3 regions of the Enterococcus innesii genome follow, and region 2 is predicted to be linked to each of the others. Evidence: predicted binding sites of a transcription regulator. Region 2 holds the regulator's gene; each other region holds the start of a gene.
What was found. The regulator NrdR, encoded in region 2, represses ribonucleotide reductase genes. The targets are predictions, from matches to a motif close to ACACNATATATNGTGT.
Positions count from the first base shown of each region.

Region 1: a site for NrdR is predicted at 5,038-5,053, ahead of ENLAB_RS12880 (vitamin B12-dependent ribonucleotide reductase). Genes of this name have one in related genera too.
Region 3: a site for NrdR is predicted at 2,414-2,429, ahead of nrdD (anaerobic ribonucleoside-triphosphate reductase). Genes of this name have one in related genera too.

Region 1 covers NZ_AP025635.1:2,762,761-2,770,755, reverse strand. The annotation lists gene ENLAB_RS12890 (sigma-54-dependent transcriptional regulator) at 1-1,744, opposite strand, end outside; gene ENLAB_RS12885 (DUF4430 domain-containing protein) at 2,064-2,453, opposite strand; gene ENLAB_RS12880 (vitamin B12-dependent ribonucleotide reductase) at 2,539-5,016, opposite strand; gene ENLAB_RS12875 (hypothetical protein) at 5,157-5,696, shown strand; gene ENLAB_RS12870 (APC family permease) at 6,257-7,684, shown strand; gene ENLAB_RS12865 (TetR family transcriptional regulator) at 7,800-7,995, opposite strand, start outside.
Region 2 covers NZ_AP025635.1:206,240-214,234, forward strand. The annotation lists gene ENLAB_RS01030 (Nif3-like dinuclear metal center hexameric protein) at 1-122, opposite strand, end outside; gene ENLAB_RS01035 (tRNA (adenine(22)-N(1))-methyltransferase) at 119-814, opposite strand; gene ENLAB_RS01040 (hypothetical protein) at 910-1,371, opposite strand; gene dnaI (primosomal protein DnaI) at 1,398-2,327, opposite strand; gene ENLAB_RS01050 (replication initiation and membrane attachment family protein) at 2,327-3,703, opposite strand; gene nrdR (transcriptional regulator NrdR) at 3,717-4,187, opposite strand; gene ENLAB_RS01060 (FusB/FusC family EF-G-binding protein) at 4,391-5,032, opposite strand; gene ENLAB_RS01065 (hypothetical protein) at 5,279-5,608, opposite strand; gene ENLAB_RS01070 (ABC transporter ATP-binding protein) at 5,785-6,564, shown strand; gene coaE (dephospho-CoA kinase) at 6,726-7,319, opposite strand; gene mutM (DNA-formamidopyrimidine glycosylase) at 7,316-7,995, opposite strand, start outside.
Region 3 covers NZ_AP025635.1:3,279,920-3,287,914, reverse strand. The annotation lists gene ENLAB_RS15370 (FtsX-like permease family protein) at 1-1,483, opposite strand, end outside; gene ENLAB_RS15365 (ABC transporter ATP-binding protein) at 1,473-2,237, opposite strand; gene nrdD (anaerobic ribonucleoside-triphosphate reductase) at 2,524-4,719, shown strand; gene nrdG (anaerobic ribonucleoside-triphosphate reductase activating protein) at 4,803-5,399, shown strand; gene ENLAB_RS15350 (DNA alkylation repair protein) at 5,480-6,136, opposite strand; gene dinB (DNA polymerase IV) at 6,156-7,280, opposite strand; gene ENLAB_RS15340 (P-II family nitrogen regulator) at 7,431-7,772, opposite strand; gene ENLAB_RS15335 (ammonium transporter) at 7,789-7,995, opposite strand, start outside.

The DNA of each region.
Region 1 (7,995 bases), 960 kb from region 2:
GGTTCGCAACATTCGCGATACTACTGGCGGTTGCGTAACCATGGGCTACTATGATGCTGCGGGGGAGCGATGAATCTTTGGAATACCCCATATCATTGATATAAAGTGTAAAAATGATTCGGTCCATACTTGTTAACTCGATATCCAATGCTTTTTGCACTAGGCCTAACAAATTCTCGGTGTAACGATCACTTGTAGAATAATGCTTTTTCACACTTTTCAATAGATTTTCTGTCAATAAAAGTTTGTCTTGATCATCCGGCAGCCACTCCACATTTCTCCGCAACCATAAATAATAACTGATTGTATAAACCATGCTACCATTAAAACTGATTTGAAAAGAATGCTCGATCTGCTCCATCATTCGCTGAACATGTTCTGTCACAAAAATCATTGTCCGCTGCTTTTGTTCCTGTTTATGATCAAACAATAAATTTTCGAAAAGCCTTTCGATCACTTTTGAAATAGGCTCGGCTGCCGCCGCAAAGTCCTGCCCTGCTTGGACATAATTAAGTAAGATCTGTTCATACGTTTGAATGATCTTTTGTTGTTCAGGTTCACTTTCCGCAGTTAGCTGCTGGATTTGAGTTTGGCTATCAATAAGAACCGGTTGCATTGTCCCCATTTCATTAGGTTCTTCTGTCAGTTGCAGTAAGTGTTCTGGCAAATGATACACAGTGACTGCTATTTTTTTTACTTCTCGTTTTAAACTGGCTGTATAGCTTTTGGCTGTAATAATTTTGATTGTACTTTTTAATTCGCCGACATTCCCAGGAAAATGACTGGTCGTTAAAATTTCGATTACTTGAGGTGAGAGCTCTAACGGCAAACCGATACGCTTTTGTTCTTCAATAAATGCTTGCAAAATCAACTGCTTCCTTTCGGAAACCGTCCGTTCTTCCAAAGCGGGCAATGTCGCTTGGATCGGAATTCGCCGTATAAAGGTTGTTAGAAATGTTTGTTTCAAATCTTCGGTGGTCGCAAACACCAACCGACAATCAACTGAGATTGGCCGGCCCGTATCCCCCATTCGATAGATAACTCCCTGATCCAGAAAAGTGAATAATTTTTCCTGTCCTTCAGCATTCAGTCGATGAACTTCGTCAAGAAAGAGGACTCCACCGTCTGCTGCTTCAAATGCACCTTCGCGATCTTCTTCTGCGCCAGTGAAGGCTCCTTTTACATGTCCAAATAAATTGCTCGTCAATAGCTCATGGTTATTGGCATACTGTGCGCAATTGATCGTAATCAGCGGCGCATCACTTTCTAGTAATTCATTTGCCACACAATAATGATGGAACATTTTTACGAGAAAACTCTTCCCAGTTCCACTTTCTCCCGTCAATAAGAATGGAAGCCCGCCATTCGGATAGAAGGCTGCCATCTTGATCTGTTCAATGATTTCTGCCAGACTACCTTTGCTGCCGATCACACTGGAAAAGAAATCTTCTTTTTGATCAAAAAAAGGCTTTTCTTCCGCCACCGCAGCCAGACTATCATACACGTTTTTTGTTAAAGGATAATTTTGGATTTCAAATGCCTGCTTATGAAAAAAATAAACGGGTCGGGTCGCAATTTTCACAAGGCGACCTTCTTCCGTTAACTGATTCAAGTAGTGACTGATGGTATTTCTCTTGACGGAAAACTTCTCGGCAATATCTTTCGCAGTAAAGATATCGCTTACATTTTCGATAGAGAAAAAAGCTGTTTGATTTTGCAAATACGCGAGTAATTGTTCTTTCATTGTCGTTCTCCTTGTCCGCTTTCTCTGATTATCATAACTTAAAAAGCTTGGAGATGCTATAGAACTTTTCGTAGAGTGATTGTCCTTTCTAAACACAAAAAAAGCAGCATCCTTAATGTCAGCTGCCGCTTTTTATTTTATCTATATAATACTTCTATGACCAATAGCAAATCATTCAATCACTATTTCTGATTCATTTCTATTTGCCAAAAATTATTAATTCCCATATGACAACGCTATTCACCTCTTTTACTTCCACGTTCCCCTATACCATTGTACTAACAGAAACTTATACTCCCTCACTTGTTCAGCGAACAAATCAGAATGCTTTCAAATCAAATGTAATGATATCATTGCTTTTTAAAAACAACTCTTGTGCCCCTTTATCGGTCATTTCGTCATTGACGGTATAGACCCAAAATAGATTGGCTTTTTGATCTTGACTGATGCCGTCAATCGAGGTGATAAAGCCATCTTTTTCTTTGATCGCAAAGTTTTCTTTCATTACTTCCAGCAACGACTCATTTTCTCGGAACGTTACTTCTTTTGAGGTCACAGCTTCTTGATTTTGGATGACGATCGTAGCTGTTCCTTGTGCTTGCTTCAAGGAACTTTGCTGCGTGCTTTCTGACGTTACACTTGCCTGTTGACATCCTGTAGCGACGAGTAATGTGCTCACTAGCATAAATACGACAAATACTTTTTTCATCTATTTCTTCCTCTCCAATAGTCAAAATACAAATCTTTTTTTTCCAATATGCGGATAAGACTTGCTCTATCAATCCTGTATCCTTTTAGAGTCCGCATTTTAATTGAATTTTACAATTTGTGCAGGTACTGCAACCACCGATTTCCTCAATGGTTCCTTCATGGCAGATGGGACAGATTTCACCAGAGGCCACCGGTTCATCTACTTGAACGACAGGCAGCGGTTCAACTTGTGCGGTCAGCTCATTTTCTACCGCTTCTAATGTTAGTACTTGTGAAACTCGGCTGCCATCTACATAGACGGTCCCACCTTTGGCTCCTCCTTCATATAGATCTCGATAAACCTTGGCTACTTGGCTTACTGTATATCCTTTTGGTGCATTGACCGTTTTTGAAATGGAGCTATCCACCCAACGTTGAATGGTGCATTGCACACCGACATGCTCTTCGGGCGTCAACTCCATAGCGGAAATGAACCAAGCCGGCAACTCAGCTTTGGTGCTTTCAGGATGATCCATCAGGTATTCGTCAACGATCTCCGCATTGATTTCAATAAACTTACCTAGTCGACCGCTTCGAAAATAAAAAAAGGAGTAGTAAGGTTCTAAACCGGTTGAAACTCCCGTCATCGTGCCAGTCGATCCTGTAGGCGCAACGGTCAAAAGATGAGAGTTGCGAATGCCGAATCGCAGCACGCCTTCGCGGATGTGCGCTGGCATTTTTTTCATGTATCCTGTATCGATAAATTTCTTCCGCAACGCTTGCGTCTCTTGGTTACTTTTTCCAATCAGGAAGGGAAAGCTGCCTTTTTCTTTCGCCAATTCAATGGATGCCTCATAGGCCGTGACTGCCATTGCCTCGAAAATTTGATCAACGAATTGATTTCCTGCTGCTGATCCGTATTTTTTCCCACAGTAGATCAGCAAATCTGCCAAGCCCATAATCCCTAACCCAACACGTCTTTCCCCTTTCGCCTGCTGCTCATTTTTGTCAAAAAAGTAAGGCGTTGCGTCAATAACATTGTCTTGGAAACGAACCGCTGTCTTCACGGTTTCTTTTAGTTTGGCAAAATCGACGGTTCCTTTTTGACGATCCGCCATGTTTGCGAGATTGATGGCTGCCAAGTTACAGACGGCATAAGGGGTTAGGGGCTGTTCACCGCACGGATTGGTTGCCACGACTTTTTGTCCGTATGCTGTAGCATTCGTCATCTTGTTGGCATTATCGATAAAGAAAATACCAGGTTCAGCAGAATACGTTGCACAAAAAGTAATCAAATCCCATAACTCACGAGCTTTGATCCTTTGATAGGTTTTGACTTTATGACCAGCAGCTCCCCATTCTCGCACATCACCAACTTCCGCCCATTTTGCATCATATTGCGCCATCTCTGTTTCCGAATAATTGTCAATATCTGGAAAGCGCAGCTCATACCATCCATCTGTCTTCACTGCTTCCATGAATTCTTCTGTCAAGCAGACTGAAATATTCGCGCCAGTTAAGAAATCACTTTCTTTTACCGCATAGCTGCCACCTATTCGCAATTTTTCTTTGGCCTTTTGGATCATGTCATTATGTTCCTTATCTGACGATTCAGGCAGTTGTGCTAGATAAGTGAACATTCTTTCTTCCATTTTTGTCAAAGGGTCAAATTGCAGTTTTTCATTGATTAGTTGTTTGATTGCTGTATTCGAGACTGTTTTTTTCAGGTGAAGCAATACAGCAGGATTTTGAATTTTAGAAAGAATAAACGCAAAAATATCTGGATGCCAATCTGCCATCATAATCATCTGCGCTCCGCGGCGACTACCACCTTGTTCGACAAGGTTCGTCAAGTTCGCCAAATCGTTCAACCAAGAAACTGCTCCAGAAGATCGACCACTGACGCCGTGGACCACACTTGATTTTGGTCGCAAGGTCGACCCATTGGTTCCAACCCCGCCACCTCGACTCATGATCTCCATAACTTCTTGTCGATGAACAGCAATCCCTTTTCGGGAATCATGGATGAAAGGCATCACAAAGCAATTGAAGTAGGTAACTTGAGAATTTGTTCCTGCTCCATAAAGTACTCTGCCTGCGGGAATTAGGTTTTGCGCCACGATTTGTTGGTAAAACGCCTCGAAGAAGCGCTCCTGGTCATGGGACTCGTTGGCAGAAATCCCTTTGGCTACACGATACGCCACTTGCTCAAAAAAGAGTTCTAACGGTTTTTCAATGTCACTTTTTCTTCTTTTAACAAGTCCATTGGCTTGTTCATCAATATCTTCTAACGCTGAGCGATAGGCCTCTTCCACTTCGATAGAGACTAGTTCCCCATCGATTGCTTTCACAACACCGATTCCTCGCGCAGGATATTTAGGATCAGCTTTCGTTGTCAAAATCACCAAATCATCCTTACGCAATGTTTGATGGGTTTGATCCTTGTATGAATAACGATCCAGCATAATCAAACGAGCGATTCCCTCAAATGTTTGGGGCATTTCTGGTGTGATCGCCGAAACTTCTTGGAACAACTTGATATCCTCGTTCAATTTCTCAATCGTTTGTTTTTTGTAGTCCATTTCTTTCCCTCGCCTTCTAAAACACAACATATTGTGCTTGTTTTTCATTACCGTACTATATACTGTGTATTTCAATCTTGAATTTTATTATTTCTCATGTATAATGAGAATGATTATCAATTAGAAAGACGGCGATTTTCATGCTTCCTCCCCAATCCAAGGTATTCTCGGTTCAAAGAATTTCTCATTTAGCACTGCTCACTACAGCGTGTATCGTTGGACGGTTGGTTTTTGTCTTTATCCCTAACGTTCAGCCTATGAGTGCCCTTTTATTTTTAGTGGCTTTTTCTTACTGCTTAACCGATGCATTGATGATTGCCTTGCTAAGTTTGCTCGGAACAAATATCTATCTAGGTATGGGTCCCTGGACGATCAGTCAATTGGCTGCACTTACTGTCACCATCGTTCTTTTTCATCAGCTTGGAAAAGTACCGATCATCAAGAAAAACCGCTTCTTGCAAGCTTTTTTTGCCTTACTTTGCGGACTTCTTTATGGCTTGATCGTTTCGTTGATGGAGGTTTGGCTTTATCAGTTTCCTTCGTTTCTTGCCTATTACCTTCAAGGACTACTGTTCGATTTCTTCCATGCCAGTGAAAACTTCGTCTTTTATCTGCTTTTATGGCCAGTGTTTGAGCGAATAACACCCACATCCTATAAATTGGCGAAAAAAACCAAGTGATTTCGATGGAACGAAGCATTCGGCTATCTTTGTTTTCGTGTTTCTTTGAAAGAATGTTCGCGTAAAATTTTTCTTAGAAAAACAAAAAAACTACGACTACTCTCCTGCTTCCTTTACTTAAAAAACTACCCAAAAGTACCAACGAAAAGCCTTTCGAAAGGGTTTATTCCATCTTTATGCATCCATTCATTTAAATGAAACACTCCCTCTTTCATCCATGCCCTTGACCGAATGTAGTTGGATTTCTTTCAGATTATTAATGAATGATGATGTTTGCTTTTGCTATCATCAGAAATTTATTATTTTTTTTAAATAACAATTTAATTTTTCTTGACCAAAAGAATTCAGAGGTTTATCCTAACTATGGAAAATCGACGACTGGATAAAAAAGAAGCAAGTGAAATTTTTTATTCAATTTGACCTTTGACATTTGTGAAAAAGTGCATAAGAAACTTGATAGTGATCAAGCGCTTATGGAAAGAAACTTTTTTTCTCACTAAATTTCAAAAAACGCTCTATTTTAACCAGTCAGAAAATTATTTTTTAAGAAGGAGAAAGCGATGAATGAGAAACAATTACGCTGGTATAATATTGCGCTAATGGCGTTCGTCTCTGTTTGGGGACTGGGAAATGTTGTAAACAACTACGCTCAACAAGGATTGACTGTTGTTGTTTCGTGGCTATTAATTATGGCTCTTTATTTTGTACCCTATGCATTAAGTGTTGGTCAGTTAGGATCGACCTTCAAAGAGTCCAGTGGTGGGGTCTCCTCATGGATCAAAGAAACTTCAACAAAGCGGTTGGCTTTCTTTGCTGCTTGGACTTATTGGGTCGTTCACGTGCCTTATTTGGCACAAAAACCCCAAGGAATCTTAGTATCATTGAGTTGGTTATTTAAAGGAAATGGTACATTTGTATCGACGATGGGTTCCATGGAAGTCTCGTTGATTTGTTTAGCTATTTTTCTATTCTTTTTATGGATTGCCTCTAAAGGATTGACGACCTTAAAAATGATTGGGAACATCGCCGGAACAGCCATGTTCGTGATGTCGATTCTTTTTATCCTTTTAGCAGTGACTGCTCCAGCAATGACTGGTGCTGAAATTGCTACACCAAACATGTCATCTGTTTCAACCTATATCCCTAAATTTGACTTTACCTATTTAACTACGATCTCGATGCTGGTATTTGCGGTAGGTGGCTGTGAAAAAATCTCGCCTTACGTAAATAACACAAAAAATCCTGCCAAAGAATTTCCAAAAGGCATGATCTTTTTAGCCGGTATGGTGGCATTATGTGCCTTGCTCGGCTCGATTGCAATGGGGATGCTTTTTGATGCCAACCATATTCCAGAAGATTTGATGGTCAACGGCGCTTATGAAGCCTTTCAACGACTAGGAAACTTCTACGGAATTGGCAACTTTTTTGTCATTCTTTATTCCATCGCCAATGCGTTGGCGCAAATTTCTGCGTTGGCATTTTCAATTGATGCCCCATTGAAAATATTATTGTCTGATGCTGATTCAGAATTTGTACCAAATGGCTTAGCAAAACTAAACAAAAAAGGAACACCAGTAAATGGGTATATTATGACTGGTATCCTAGTCAGCATTTTGATCATCATTCCAGCACTAGGAATCGGCAATATGACCGAACTGTATCGTTGGTTGTTGAACTTGAATTCAGTTGTCATGCCATTGCGTTACTTATGGGTCTTCTTAGCCTTTATGCTAGTCAACAAACACGCCAATCGCTTTACTTCCGATTATAAATTCGTGAAAAACACCAAGGTTGGCTTTGGGATCGGCTTATGGTGCTTCTTGTTCACGGCCTTTGCCTGCATTTTAGGGATGGTTCCTAAGCTTGATTATGCGGCAGATCCGCAAGCTTGGTTCTTCCAATTGGCCTTAAATATCATTACACCGATCGCCTTTCTTTTGATTGGCTTGATCTTGCCAATCATTGCGAAACGTGTAAATAAAAAATAATCATTCCCTCAAAAAAGAGGTGTCCGACAACTACTTCGGTTGTCGGGCACCTCTTTCTTTGTAAATGAACTTCTTCGCCGCGTGCGGTATTTGGTCCATCCTCTTGCCGAAGCATTCATTCTTTTTCATTGTCCTCTTTGTTGTGCTCTTTGATTCCATACTTGATCCATTGCACCTTATAGCGAAAATCTTTGATCAGCTCTTTTGCGGTCCATTCATTCGAAATGAAATCTGTCAGACTATCCATCACGATCGCCATAATAAAGTAAAGGAAACTGACGGCTTCTTGCGTATCATGGATCGTGAAGCGA
Region 2 (7,995 bases):
ATGACTCGCTCGAGGGGTTTGTTTAATGTGCCAACATGTAGACCAACAGGATCGCCTTCTTCTGCCAACCATAACGGGCAGTATGCTTCAAAGCGTTTGATAAATTCTTGACCAGAAATCATGCCAACACCTCCTTGATCCATTCGATTTGTTCCTTCAATTCATTCATTTTCTCAGCAGGTGGTTCTTTGGCTTTCTCTAACTCTTTGACCACTCGTTGACGCTGGTTCAATTCATGCTGCCATTTTTTTAGGAAAACTGGATTTTTTTCTTTTAATAAAAAAGGACCAAAAAATAATTGCTGGGTCGTGTACGTCGCTTTTCCAGTTTCCGCAACGATGATTTCATAATTTTTATCATTTTCTTCTAACAGCACTTCATGAATGATCGTAAAATTGTGATCAACAAGCCATTCTCGCAAGGTCCTTTCGCCAACATTCGGTTGTAAGACCAAACGTTTGACCCCCGCTAAGCGATTTTTCCGGCTTCCTTCTTCTAAAATCGAACGTATCAGTGTGCCGCCCATTCCAGCAACAACAACCGTGTCGATTTCATCTGCTGGCTGAACAGCGTCCAATCCGTCTGCTAAGCGCACCACGATCTTCTCTGTGAGCCCGTTTTTACGTACTTGTTTACTGGCAGAATCATAAGGTCCTTGAACGACTTCTCCAGCTACAGCATAAGTGATTTTGTTCTGCAGCATCAATGCCACAGGTAAATAAGCATGGTCGGAGCCGATGTCGGCGATACGTGCTTGGTCGGGAATTTGTTCGCCCACGCAAGCCAAACGATCCGATAATGCATGTTCGTTCATATTGTCACTCCTTCTTTGGTAGTATAACACGCTTTCCATAAATAGAAAAAAATGTGCGTCTTGACTGTGGTGCCATTGCCAAGGCGCACATTGCATTAATCGTTCACTAATTCAACCTTTTGAATCGAGTTACCGGGAATTTGCGGTGGGATCGACATCGTCATGATCGGGACGCCTTGCAGCGACACTTGGACTTTGTCTCCTTCAACTAACTCCTCGATCTCTCCTGAATAGGCCTCGACAGGGACATGGAGAATGACCCCATCATTTTGAAAACTTTGGACGACTTGATCCTCATCTTCAACTGCCGCTACGTCTTTCAAAAATAATTGAAAGGTATCATCCGAACCTGCTTGGGCATCTTCTTGGATAATACCAGTAAAAACCGTCGCTGTTTCGCTCTCTGAAGAACTATTGGCGACGGAACTAGCATTCTCACTTGATTCAGAAGGCGTGTTATCGCCACTTGATGCATTGTTGTTTTCGGGACTGCCACAAGCCGTTAGCAGCAGCACTGTTGCTAAGGACAAGCCTAGAATCAGTTGTTTTTTCATCATCTTCTTCCTCCAGTAATGGTCATTTTTTAGGCATCATTTCGTCGATTTTTGCCCGTCATTTGGATCTCTTGTGTCAAGTAACGAATACGCTCCATAATACGTTTGGCTTTCAATGGTTCGGATTCGCCGCGTTGCGTTACCGAAAGATGCTCTTCCAACTCATGCATGGTAAAATTCGAGGTGAAGAACGTCGGGAGTTGCTCTTGCATTCGGTATTGCAGAATCACACCGAAGACTTCATCACGAATCCAACTACTCATCGCATCCGCACCGATATCATCCATCATTAAGATTGGGGCTTTTTTCACTGCATTCAGCTTATCCCCCACCTGATCTTTGCCGATTGCTTGTTTCATCTCTACTGCAAATGTCGGGAAGTGAACCAATGTCGTCGTATAGCCTGCCTCCGCTAAATCTCTGGCGATCGCGCCAAGCAGATAGGTTTTTCCGATCCCAAAACTCCCCACAAAGTACAGTCCTTTATGAAACTCCTGTGGATTGGCTGTCAACTCACTAATAAAATCAACGGCAGCTGCGATGGCCTCCATTCGGCCAGGCGTTTGCTGATAATCTGCAAAACTTGCTTCTTGTATATCTTTAGGCATATCCATCGCTTTGATGCGACTGCGGATCTCTTCTTGCTTCTGATATGCCAGTAGTTCTTTCGTTGGTACATAGGTGACGTCAATAAAATGAAAATTTAACGCTAAGCGCGGCTCATAGCCCGGTGCGATCATGGATGGATCATTGATGCGGAATTTCCGCTTTTCTTGGACGAACTCATACAGTTTCGCATAGCTTTTTTGAATATCTGCTTCGGTCAATACCTCTTCATTTTCGGCAATAAACGCTTTAACATCAGGATCTTGTAAAACCTCTGCCATCATTGCTGAAAACTGATCACGGTAATTGCGTTTATCCAATAGTTTTCCTAAGTTTTTCCCTACATCTTCCATTACTTGTCACCAGCTTTCTTATGCAAGTAGTTTTGCAGTTTTTTATCTAATTCTGCTTGTCGCTCTGGTGTTAATGCTGTCTCTTCCACTGGTTTTTCAGCCCAAGAAGGCAGCTTTTCTTCGCGAATGATTTTTTTTCCGTTGGTTTGTGGTCGGCTGCGCTTTTCCTTGGCACTTCGAACAAGACTCCGGACATGTTTGATCGCATCTTCTGCCGTACCGATTTTTAATTCTGACCACTGAGCGGCAATATTATTTACATAATTTCCTGACAAAGCGGCGTTGTTTTGGACTACCAAAACGTAATGAACCAAAACATTGATCACACTATTCGGTAATGGTGATCGTTCGACAAGGCTTTTGATCAACCATTGTTCTGAATCTGTCATAAAACTGTTTTTCTCCGCTTTGATCGCTTTTAAAAAGGCGATTGGCGCATTGTTTTCACTTTCTTGAATCAATAATACATCATTTTCTGAAAAACCATTCTGCTTTAGTGTATTGAAGCGGCGTAATTGGCTTTCTGCTTGAGGATCTTCCCTTTTTGTTGTTTTCGTGAAGGTCTGCCGCGATTTTTTCATGATCGCTTGCTCCAGCTTCTTCTGATCGATCTCGCCTGTTGTCAAAGAAACATTGTCCGCCATCAAATCCAACAATTCCAACACATCATAGCCGTATAAAGAATGGTATAGAACTAACTTTTGTCGAAAACTTGGCGTGAAATTAGCGGCACGGATATACCGGCGCTGCGCTTCATATAAAAGAAAGTCCCAATCCAACTGCTTTTCGTCAAGCACCAAGTTCGCATTGGTTTCCTGAAAAGAATCACTGACTGCCTGTAGCGTTTCTTCCTGGGAAGCAAAACGAGCGGTATTTAACCCATAAGCGGCTGAGAAGGATTGAGTCACTTCCTGATAATCGGTTAAAGAACATTGTTTTGGTTGATACAGCTTGACCAGTTGATTAAATTTACGCTCCCCGACTCTTTCCAACAAAAGATAAGCATACAATTCATCTTGAAAAAACGCTGCTGGATGAACCGGTTCTTGCAACCAATACAGATACGAGCACCCGTTTTGAGCATCTGCTTTCTCATACGACTTTAGCAAGCCGATGCCCTCTAAGTTTTGCTTGGCTTTTATGAAGCGAGGCATTCCGGCATTCATGGCATTCAAGATATCTAAATGCACCGTCGTTATCGCCTCCTCACCATAAAAGGTTTGGGCTTGGACATCACTTGCGAGTGTCAAATACAATGCTAAAGCATCACTTTCAATAATTGGTTGATACAAATAAATGAGGGCGTCTTTTCCTTCCGTTGTAAGTGGACGGCTTTTAAACACTTTGTACGTTTGATTCGGTAAACTATTGCCCACTTGCTGTCCCCCTCTATTCTTGTGGTTCTTTCGCTTTCTCGACAATGTCTTGCAGTTCTTTTAAGAAAACTGACATGTCTTTAAATTGCCGATACACACTGGCGAAACGAATATACGCGATCTCATCTAAATCAACTAAATCTTCCATCACATATTCACCAATTTGCGTAGTTGAAATTTCGTTTTCTCCAAGAGCACGAACACGGCTTTCAACATGATCGACGATCGTTTCCATCTGATCCATTGTCACTGGTCGTTTTTCAGCAGAACGAATCAAGCCCCGTAAAATTTTTTCTCGGTTAAATTCTTCACGGGCACCATTTTTCTTGATTACAAGAAGGGGTGCCTCTTCAATACGTTCAAATGTTGTAAAGCGATAGCCGCAATTTTCGCATTCACGACGACGGCGAATCACACGTCCATCATCGGCTTGTCGACTATCAACTACCCTCGAATTGTTATGATGACATTTTGGACATTGCATAGTTCCACCTCATTTTCTCTCTTATGCGCTTACGTTTTCACGTAAAGTCATCGATTTCTATGATTAATTATAACATGAAATCCATTGGTACAATAGCCAAAGTGGTTTATTCTGTTCATTTAATACAAAATTTAAATAATGTTATAACTGTTGTTTTTTTCAATGTAAAAAAACGACAGAAATCTTTCTGCCGTTTCATTTCGTTATTTATCTTTCATTTGCAGCAAAGAAACAAACTCATGCAAATTCTCCGGCTGCTCCAACTGCTGATTACACTGTTGACTATCACGGCAAATATAATTTCCGCGTTTCGTATACGTCCCATCGCCGTTGCTCTTGGTCAAAGAAAGAAACATTGACACATTTCCTTCCTGCTGGCACAAGGGACAAATTCCTTTTTTGACTTCCGTTGACACATGACCGTGAAGCCCTGTAAACCCTTGTTCAGTGGCTATGATCATAAACTTACTTTGACTACCGATATCATCCCAGGCAAGATAAGTGGTTTCCTTCAAATCCACGGAAGCAAAATCAGGTACTTTCAGTTTTTTTACTTTCCGAAACATTTTTTCAATTTGCTTCGTTGTCGGCACCTGAAAGGGGCGAACGTATTCTTTAAGTTCAGCTAACAGCTCGTTACTCCGGCTGATCGTCATTCCTGGTTGGAAGAAAGCAGTTAAAATGGCTCGGGGTGCGGTTTCTTCTTCAGGAAAAAATTGTTCTATGGCGTCTTTTGTCATCGTTTCAACCGTTTTGATCGTTCGAGGATCATTGACCGATTGATACGTTCGTACTAATTGGTATACTTGGTGTTTAATCGCATGAAATTGGTAAGGTTCAATCATTGAAAAGCCTTCTTTCTATTTTCTCATTTATTCTCGCGGCTGTTCTACTTTCTTGACAGTCGTACACAATGCATAAATAAGCATTTGATGACCACCTCCCAATTTCTCTGCTTCTCGCTATGCGATCTTAATGGATTATAATGAGATGTTGAGCAATTGTCAACTGAGCAGTAGTCTCTTGACTCTTCATCCACTCTGGTTAACCAAAAAATGCCTCGTCTAGAAGACGAAGGCATCCGTGTTCAGTTATAATTTATCTTCAATTCCAGTATAATGTTTCAGCTGGTCTGCATCTCGACGATCGGCAGAAGAAATTTTATTGGCATCAGGATTTTCGGCTCGCAACAATTCTTCACTGCTGACATTTTCTGGGGTAGTTCGATCATTGCGGGCATCGCGCTCGTCATTTTGATCTTCTAATTCGTTGACTCTTTTTTGATCGTGCTCTTTCTTGATCTGTCCTTCGTGTGCTTGTTCTTTCCCAGAATGGGCAAGTTCTTCATTATTGGTCCATTCACCGATTTTTTCTTTAGCCTTGCCAACGATCACATCTTTTTCGTCTTTAAAAGTACCCATAGTTTTCATCCCTCCTGTATAGTTTCATCATAACAAGCATTCTGAATTCTGACAAAAGATATGAATGCGATACCAACCGACCAGCGAAATTTGGAAGGATGTGTTATAATAGCAGGTATTATTTTCTGAATATTCTTATAAATGGAGGTGAAGAACCTAATTAGGTTCAATTATCGATGACAGTCCTTGATTTTCAACAGGTTTCATTCATTCGCAACCAGCAATTTTTATTAGAAACTATCAATTGGCAAGTGAAAAAAAATGAACATTGGGCGATTTTAGGCCTGAATGGCGCAGGCAAAAGCTTACTATTGCAACTGATAACAGGAACCTTATGGCCTTCTTCTGGTCAACGAACAGTCCTAGGTGAACGATATGGCAAAACATCTGTCCCGGATCTTCAACGGCGCATCGGTTGGGTTAGTTCCGCTTTACAAAATAAATTTTATGGACGAGATCTTACTGAAGAGATCGTTCTATCTGGGCTTTATTCCAGTATTGGTCTTTATGAAACTTATGATGAAAACCAATTAGACCAAGCAAAAGCGCTTTTGGCTGACTTGGGTCTGACTCATCTGATCCATCGTTCCTATCACGTCCTTTCTCAAGGAGAAAAACAATTTGTCATGATTGCACGTGCCATGATGGCACAACCAGAGATCCTGATTTTGGACGAACCTTGTACGGGTCTTGATTTATTTGCGCGAGAAGAACTGTTAGCACGATTGGAGGCTTTTTCAAAGCTGACAAATACACCCACCATTCTTTACGTTACCCATCATACAGAAGAGTTGCTACCGATTTTCACTCATTTGCTGATGCTAAAAAACGGCAAGGTCCATGCTGCAGGTAAACGAGAGGCCATTTTTACTGAGGAGGTTCTCACTACTTTTTATGATCAGCCGATCCTTCTTCACCCCTTCACAGGTGACCGAATCATTGTGACACCCAAGTAAGAGGTACGCATCAATGCATGGTAAACATTAGACACACAATGATTTTTGCCACAAGTCAACTTTTTTCAGAAACGATAGTTCTTTGTAGGATTACGAAGATTTGCTGTTGTACAAAAAAAGACAGCAGGTTTCCTTTGGTGAAAGGGAACCTGCTGCTTTATCTATTTGTTTATAGATGCAAACCAATCATCGATCTGCTGATTGAGTTGGGCGATCGTTCCTTGATTGTCAAAGACAATATCGGCCCGTTGTTTCTTTTTCTCAATTGACAGCTGACTGTCGATTCGCTGTTGCGCTTCTTGCTCAGTCAACTGATTGCGTGCCATCAACCGCTCTTTTTGAATGGCTTCTGGCACATAAATGACTGCGGTTTGATCCATGTATTGGTCATAGTCGGCTTCATAAAGCAAAGGAATGTCAACGATCAACAATGGCACTTCCTGCTTTTTTTCTTCGATCTGAGACAAAATCTCTTGTCGAATAAAAGGAGATAACGTCTGATTCAGTATCCGGCGTTTCTCTGGATCGTTAAAAATCAAAGCACCAAGGGTTTGCCGATCTAGGTGTCCATCATCGGTCAAAATCTGCGGACCAAAGGCTTGCGTCACCGCCTGCAAGCCCTCCGTATTCGGTTCAACGACTTCTCTTGCGATGATATCAGCATCAATAATCGGTAAACCCAGTGATCGAAAATGCGCGACTGCGGTACTTTTTCCGGTGGCAATCCCCCCCGTGACTCCTAAGACAAAACTCATTTGCTGGACCTCACATGCAATTTTTGGCACTGAGGACAAAAATGTGTCCCCCGTTGGGCAACTTTGATCTTGACGATTGGTGTACCGCATCTGCCACAAGGATTGCCCGTCTGGCCATAGACATTTAATGACATTTGGAATTTCCCGGCTTCTCCTAGTGCATTGAGATAGGTACGAATGGTGGTTCCGCCTGCTTCAACAGCTCGTTCTAAGACATCGATAATTGCTTCATGCAGCACATCTACTTCAGTTGGCATTAATGAATCCGCTGGTTGCTCTGGATGGATTTTCGCTTGCCACAGCGCCTCATCTACATAAATATTGCCCAAACCAGTAACGAGCTTTTGGTCAAGCAATAACGGTTTGATGGCTTTTTTAGACCGCTTCAATCCTTGTTCAAATGCTTCTAATAAAAACAATTCAGGCTTAGGCTCAGGACCTAATTGCATGATCCCTTTATAGGCTGCGCTTTGGTCTTTATCCACTAAGGTCATACGACCAAATTTTCTTACATCATGATAATTTAACTGACTGCCATCTGTAAAATGGAAAATGACATGTGTATGTTTATCAACAATTGGTTCTGACTCAAAATATTCATACTTGCCTTCCATTCGCAAATGTGAGATCAAATCATAATCTGTCAATTTAAAAATCAGAAACTTTCCGCGTCGTT
Region 3 (7,995 bases), 440 kb from region 2:
GCACCTTTTCGGTTTGCAAATAAGCAATGCTATAGGTGAATCCCTCGATTTGTTGGTACGCATCATCTTGAATGACAAGGACATTTGGCAAAGAATAGCGCAAGGCATAATCTCCAAAGTAGTCCTGCTGTGCTTGAATAAGTTTAAACTCATGTTGACTGCCAACTTTGACTTCATCCCGATACGTGATAAATGAACGAGTCACGTCGTACTGACTATCAAAAAGTACCGCTTGCTTGTCTGTACTCAGTCGAATTTCAGGAGCATTTGGAACTAGTTTTCGTAGACGCTGATAATCAGAAAGTGCCACCAGATTCACCATCATATTTTCTACACTTTCATCTTGCAACTCTCCTAGGTAGCGAGTCTGCACCGTCATATTGGTCATTTTGTAAGGAATCGTTTGCTCCGCTGTAATTGGCATACCCGACTTTTCTAAAAGGGTACGCAAGGTCCCCGCCTGCTCTCCTGACACTTGAAAAGAGGTTGGGTAGATACGGTTCGTTGCTTGGTAATTTAATGAGATGACCCCCATTGTTCCCCCAATCAGTGAGATCGCGATCGCGGTAATGATCGTCAAAAGGGCATAGCTTTTCCACGTCCTTTGCAAGTATGCACGCACGTTATTGTAAGCAATCAATTTTGCCCCTTTAATGAGGTGTTTTTTGGGTTTGCTCAAAAAATACAACAGTGCCGGCAACGTACAATCAAAAAAGAGATAGGTTGCCGTTACACAGCAAAATAGAATCAGTAAAGGGATCCATAGAATCGCTGAAAAGTCTTGTGTATACGTGATATAGTTGGTCCAAGTTTCCCGCAGGGTTAATGACAGATAGTAGCCTACTCCAAGTAAAATCAGACCTAGAACCCCCATTAAGGAACGAAACGGAGTCATTTTCATTTTTTTGATCGGTAAGCGGTATTCGGTCTTGATCAATTCACTCATTGGGGTACGCCAAACAAAAAGGATCACTTGAATACTCAAAATGATCATCGCCGCGATAAAAACAAAGACCGTCGAAAAAATCGATTGTGGGGAATTAAAGAAATGACTGGTTAAATTTAGGCCCATTGCCCGAATCAAAATCATTGAAAAGAATTTCGAAAAAATAATTCCCATAAAAATACCGGTTACTAAAGAGAAAAAATTCAGTAGAAACGTTTCCCGCAGCAGCAACCAAGCAAGACGACCTTGTCGTAACCCCAAAAGCTGATAGACACTGATTTCCTTTTGTCGCTGGCTAAGAAAAAAATGATTGGCACTCAGCATAAAAAACAAGACAACAAATGCTACCACACTGCTGCCGAATCCTAATACCCCTTCGATCCGGATATCTTGCTGAACTCTTTGATTCAAGAGACGATCGTTCATCAAAGCATTAAATGAATAGAAAATCATCACGGCAGTCATCATACAGATAAAATACACCATATAATTGCGAAACTGCCGCAAAAAACTCCGCCAGCCGATTTTAAACAACATGGCGCGGACCGCCTCCAATCGTTGCCTGCATATCGATGATTTTTTCGAAAAATTCCTGACGACTGCCTTTTTTGACAACTTCTGCAAAGAAGACGCCATCGCGGATGAATAAAATCCGATTGCAGTAGCTGGCGGTGAAAGGATCATGAGTGACCATCAAGATCGTTGTTTTCTCTTGTTGATTGATTTGTGCCAAATACCGTAACAATTCTGTCGCCGCTTTTGAATCAAGGGCTCCGGTGGGTTCATCAGCAAAAAGGACCGCCGGACGACTGATGATTGCGCGAGCAGCAGCAACCCTTTGTTTTTGCCCTACAGACAATTCTTCTGGGTAACGATCCAATAAGTGTTCGATCCCTAACAAATTGGCCGTCTCCTCGATACGTACTTGGGTTTCCTTCACGGGCAAGCGATCAATGGCTAACGGAAGCAGGATATTGTCCCTGGCTGTCAATGTCTCTAAAAGATTAAAATCTTGAAAGATGAAGCCAATCTGCTGACGCCGAAAATCGCTGAGGGCTTTTTCCGACATTCGGGTAATGTCTTTGCCATCGATATAGATCGAGCCTAAGCTAGGTCGCATGATAGAAGACAACAGATTCATCAAGGTCGTTTTCCCAGCACCGCTTGGTCCCATAACCCCAACAAATTCTCCTTGATCCACTGCAAAAGAAAGGTTATCTAATACTTTGGTTTGATTGAAACGAGTGCCGTAACTTTTGGTCAGATGCTTCACATCAATCATATTTTTCACATAGAACCCTCCTTAAAAAAAATTCTCTCCTTATGGTAGCATACTTTTCATTGAATCGTTCTGCTTAAAAACAGAGAAAAAATAAATTTAAAAAAGTTTTTTATTCATTATGTGAAACATGGAACAACCAAATCCTTAATCTTATCAGTTTTCTCAGAAAACACCTCAATGAATATACACCATATATTGTGTATATCCAATTTACTATCCCTTATTAACCACTATATATAGTTGCTCATTTCTATAATATGTTTTATTATATTGAGGAAGATAAGGAGTGGTAGAAATGATGAACATTAAGAGAAATCCTGAGCAAGGGTTGGAAAGACAGTCCGCTTTGCGTCAGTTAAAAATCGTAAAACGTGATGGACGGCTTGTCGATTTTGATGATCAAAAAATTTACGATGCGTTAGTGAAAGCCCTAAGAAAAGTCAACGGCGAGCTTTCTCCCATCGACCACGAAAAAATCACCGAGATCGTTGACAGTGTCGATCACGAGATCGCGGAACGTTTTCGTACAAATGTAAAAATCTATGAGATTCAAAATATCGTCGAGCATATCTTATTAGCAAAAAACGAGTATGCCTTGGCTGAAGAATATATCAACTATCGGACCCATCGTGATTTCGAGCGCAGCAAAGCAACAGACATCAACTTTACGATCAACAAATTGATGAATAAAGATCAATCGGTCGTCAATGAAAATGCCAATAAAGATAGCAATGTGTTCAACACACAACGTGATTTGACCGCCGGGATCGTAGGAAAATCGATCGGTTTGAAAATGCTGCCTCCTCACGTGGCAAATGCCCATCAAAAAGGCGACATTCATTACCATGACTTGGATTATCATCCTTACACACCAATGACCAACTGCTGTCTGATCGATTTTAAAGGCATGCTAAATAATGGGTTTAAAATTGGGAACGCCGAAGTGGAGTCGCCAAAATCGATCCAAACGGCCACCGCTCAAATCTCACAAATCATTGCAAACGTAGCATCGAGTCAATATGGCGGCTGTTCTGCTGATCGAACAGATGAATTATTGGCTCCTTTTGCTGAGTTGAATTATCAAAAGCATCTAAAAGATGCCGAAGAATGGATCGAGACACCCGAACGTCGGGAAGCGTACGCGAAGAGCAAAACCCGCAAAGATATCTATGATGCAATGCAAAGTCTAGAATACGAAATCAATACGTTATTCACCTCGAACGGACAAACGCCGTTTACTTCCCTTGGCTTTGGTTTAGGAACCAACTGGTTCGAACGGGAAATTCAACGAGCGATTCTCCAAATCCGCATCAACGGGTTAGGCAGTGAAAAGCGCACCGCTATTTTCCCAAAATTGATTTTTAGTATTCGCCGCGGGGTCAACTTGGCCCCTACCGATCCAAATTACGATATCAAAGAACTGGCATTAGAATGTGCCACTAAACGGATGTACCCGGATATTTTGAATTATGATAAATTGGTTGAATTGACCGGTAGCTTTAAAGTGCCGATGGGCTGTCGTTCTTTCTTGCAAGGCTGGAAAAACGAACGTGGTGAAGAAATCAATGTCGGTCGGATGAATCTAGGTGTCGTGACATTGAATATTCCACGGATCGCCTTAGAAGCAAATGGCGATCAAGAAAAATTCTGGTCGCTGCTGGAGGACCGTCTGCAAATCGTTAAAGATGCCCTTGTCTATCGCGTAGAACGCTGTAAAGAAGCGAGTCCCGCCAATGCGCCGATCCTTTATATGTATGGGGCTTTCGGTGAACGTTTGGATCGCAAAGACAATGTCAACGAATTATTCAAAAATAAACGGGCCACTGTTTCACTTGGCTACATTGGTTTATACGAAGCTGCTTCTGCTTTTTATGGCGGAACTTGGGAACAAGACCCAGAAGCAAAAGCCTTTACGATGGCGATCGTGAAAGAATTGAAAGCTCATGCGGATGCCTGGGGCGATGAATACGGTTATCATTTCAGCGTGTACTCTACGCCAAGTGAAAGCCTGACTGATCGTTTCTGTCGCTTAGATACCGAAAAATTCGGTGAAGTTGAAAACATTACCGACAAAGAATATTATACGAACAGCTTCCACTATGATGTGCGGAAAAATCCGACACCATTTGAGAAACTTGATTTTGAAAAGGACTATCCAAAATACTGTTCTGGTGGCTTTATTCATTACTGTGAATATCCAGTCTTGCAGCAAAATCCAAAAGCGTTAGAAGCGGTTTGGGATTACGCATACGATCGGGTCGCTTATCTTGGAACAAATACCCCTATCGATCACTGTTACGAGTGCGGATATGAAGGAGACTTTAATCCAACCGAACGAGGCTTTGAATGTCCACAATGTGGCAATCACGATCCAAAAAGTTGTGATGTTGTCAAAAGAACCTGTGGGTATCTTGGAAATCCTCAAGCTCGTCCAATGGTCAACGGTCGTCACAAAGAAATCTCTGCTCGGGTCAAACATTTGCAAGAATAATCATAAAAGGAGTGTTAGATTTCCTCTACACTCCTTTTATCGAAGACCAACCCCTGTAATTCACAATAGAAAGAAGTTTTCTTATGAGAAATCCTAAGCCCCAAGAATGGAAAGCAAACGAGTACAGTCAAAATTATATTGCTGATTACAAAGCCTTCAACTTTGTGGATGGTGAAGGCATTCGAAATAGTTTGTATGTGAGCGGCTGTCTGTTTGCTTGTGAAGGCTGTTTCAACAAAGCCGTCCAAAACTTTCGCTATGGGACACCTTTTACGCAAGAACTAGAGGATCGAATCATTGAAGATCTGCGACATGAGTATGTTCAAGGACTGACGCTCCTAGGCGGCGAACCTTTCTTAAACACGACAGTCTGTCTGAAAGTCGTTGATCGCGTTCGTGCTGAGTTCGGGCACAGCAAAGATATTTGGAGCTGGTCCGGCTACACCTATGAAGAATTGCTTTTGGAAACACCTGATAAACTGGAACTCTTATCCAAAATCGATATTTTGGTGGACGGCCGCTTTGAACTCAGTAAGCGAAACCTAAACTTGCAATTTCGTGGCAGCAGCAATCAACGAATCATTGATCTTGCTGCATCCCGCGAACAAGGAAAAGCGGTTATCTGGGCAAAGTGCAAAGATGCGGAAGCAAGCTACGAACAAATCAAAAAACAAATTTAACGATCAAAACACCGTGCATCTTTCAAAAAAGATACTGCACGGTGTTTTTTATTGCTATATTCAGCCAGTAAAGCTACTTTTTAAAGGTACTTACTCGCTTCACGAACCGTCAAAGGCGCCAGACTTGTTTGATAGCGCAGGAGAAAATCTTGAACCCACTGAGGATTTGTCTTGGCATAATCTCGCAAGGTCCAGCCAATGGCTTTGTTGATAAAAAATTCAGAACTACCCAAATTGTTGACAAGGATCTCTTCTAGCAATGGTTGATCCATCTGTTCTTTTTGCAACAGTTGGTGGAGAATCGCCACGCGCCGTAGCCAAAGATTATTGTCAAGACTCCAACGAAGCATCTCAACCTTTAACGCTGGCAATCGGCGAACAAGTTTTCTGACGACCTCACTCAGTGCGTCCACGCTGTCCCACCAAGCTTTCGTTATGACCAACTGTTCAATTTTTGCTAGATCAACGGCTATTAAAAAGGGCTCCATCACCACTAAATAATCAATCCCAAAGTACTGGTGTTCTCGATAGTTACTTTGCCAACAATGATCGATAAAATCCCAATCGACCGTTTTCGTTTGTTTTGCTGCTTTAAAGGCTGTTTTTTCTTGCTGGCGGCGCAACGGCGCAGGAATGCCCAGAAAATCAAACTGATGCCGCATGTAGGCGGCCATTTTTTCACTTCGCTCCTGATCAGCCAACCCAACCATCGTGTCATATACTTGATAGAGTGTCATTTTGCTCCTCCTCTTTTACCTACTGCTCGTCAGATAGTTGCCATAAGGGCAGTACGATATTTTCATAGGTCAGTGGATCAAGATTTGTGACGGTGATCCCCAAAAGACGGATGCCTTTTTCCAAACCTAAAATTTCTTCCCAGATCAGACTTGCTTCGGAAAATAGCTGTTCTTTTTTATGAACATAGGTTGGCAAGGTCACTCGCTTGGTGATCGTAGAGTAATCACTGTAACGGACTTTTAACACGACTGTTTTGCCATGTTTTTGTGTGCGCTTCAGTGATCTTTCGACTTCTTCTGCGATAGCCCGTAATTGGCTCAAAACTTGTTCTTCACTAGTTAATGGATTGCCGTATGTATGCTCTTTTCCAACTGATTTTCGTTCTCTGGTCACACTGACTGGTGAATCATGGATTCCTCTAACTTTCCGATACAAGGAATACCCCATTTTGCCAAATTCGCGGATCAACGCCATCTCACTCCAAGCGTATAGATCGGCTCCTGTAAAAATGCCTAACTCATGCATTCTGGGGACAGTTTTCTTCCCGATCCCATGAAATTTATCGATGGGTAGTTGGTGTAAAAAGGCTACTGCCTCATCCGGCATCACCACCGTTAATCCTCGTGGTTTATGATAATCGGAAGATAGTTTTGCCAAGAATTTGTTGTAACTGACACCCGCCGAACAGGTCAAATGAGTCTCTTGCCAGATATCTCGTTGAATCAAACGAGCGATCTTAATTGCTGAAGGACAGTTGATTTTGTTAACTGTCACATCTAGATACGCTTCATCGATAGAAACTGGTTCGATGATGTCGGTGTATCGGTGAAAAATTTCTCTGACTTGCTGGGACACTTCACGATACTTCTGATGATTCCCCGGTTTAAAAATCGCTTGCGGACAAAGCTCGTAGGCTTTTTGCGCACTCATTGCCGAATGGATACCATATTGTCGCGCCAAATAATTCGCTGTCGTGACCACTCCTCGTCCGCCAGTATCGCTTGGGTGACGGGCAATCACGAGGGGATGCTTGGCCAACTCAGGATCATCCCGTTCTTCCACCGAAGCAAAAAAAGCATCCATATCAATATGAATAATTTTGCGGCTCGTATCATTTTTTAAGGGAAATTGCAGTTCCGACATCGTTGCTCACCTCACTTCTCATTATAAACGAACAGAGGTTCCCTATCAAGCAAGGAATCAAGCGAAGCACGCAAAAAGGACCAATTTTCATTGGTCCTTCCCTCTACGTTTACTGCTTTTGCTGCAAAGTTCATAGTCTAAGAATTTCTGTTATAAGGCGGCTTCCCCTCGTTCATTGGTGCGAATCCGAATCGCTTCTTCCAACGGGTAGACGAATATTTTGCCATCACCGACTTCATCTGTTCGACAGATCGATAAAATCAACTCAATCACATCGTTAACTTTTTCATCTGCTAAAACGAAACGGACATTTACTTTTGGTAAAAGAGTCGTGATCACTTCTTGGCCACGAATAAACTCTTTTAGGCCTTTTTGATTGCCACATCCGAGAACTTGACTGACCGTCATCCCGCTGATCAGATCCGATTGATCCAATGCGGCTTTTAGCTCCTCTAATTTTTCTTGGCGAATAATCGCTTCAACTTTTTTCATGACTGCTCCTCCACTCTTAAGAATCTAACCCCATAAAGGTAGGATAGGCCGTTTCATCATGTTCGATCCGATCCATCCCCACCGCTTCTTCTTGCTGAGAGACCCGAATCGGTATCACCCATTTGATCAAGATGATAATGACAAAGGATAGGATACCGGCAAACAAAATCGTGAACACGATACTTTCGGCCTGTGCGATAAAAAGATCAATACCGCCATAAAG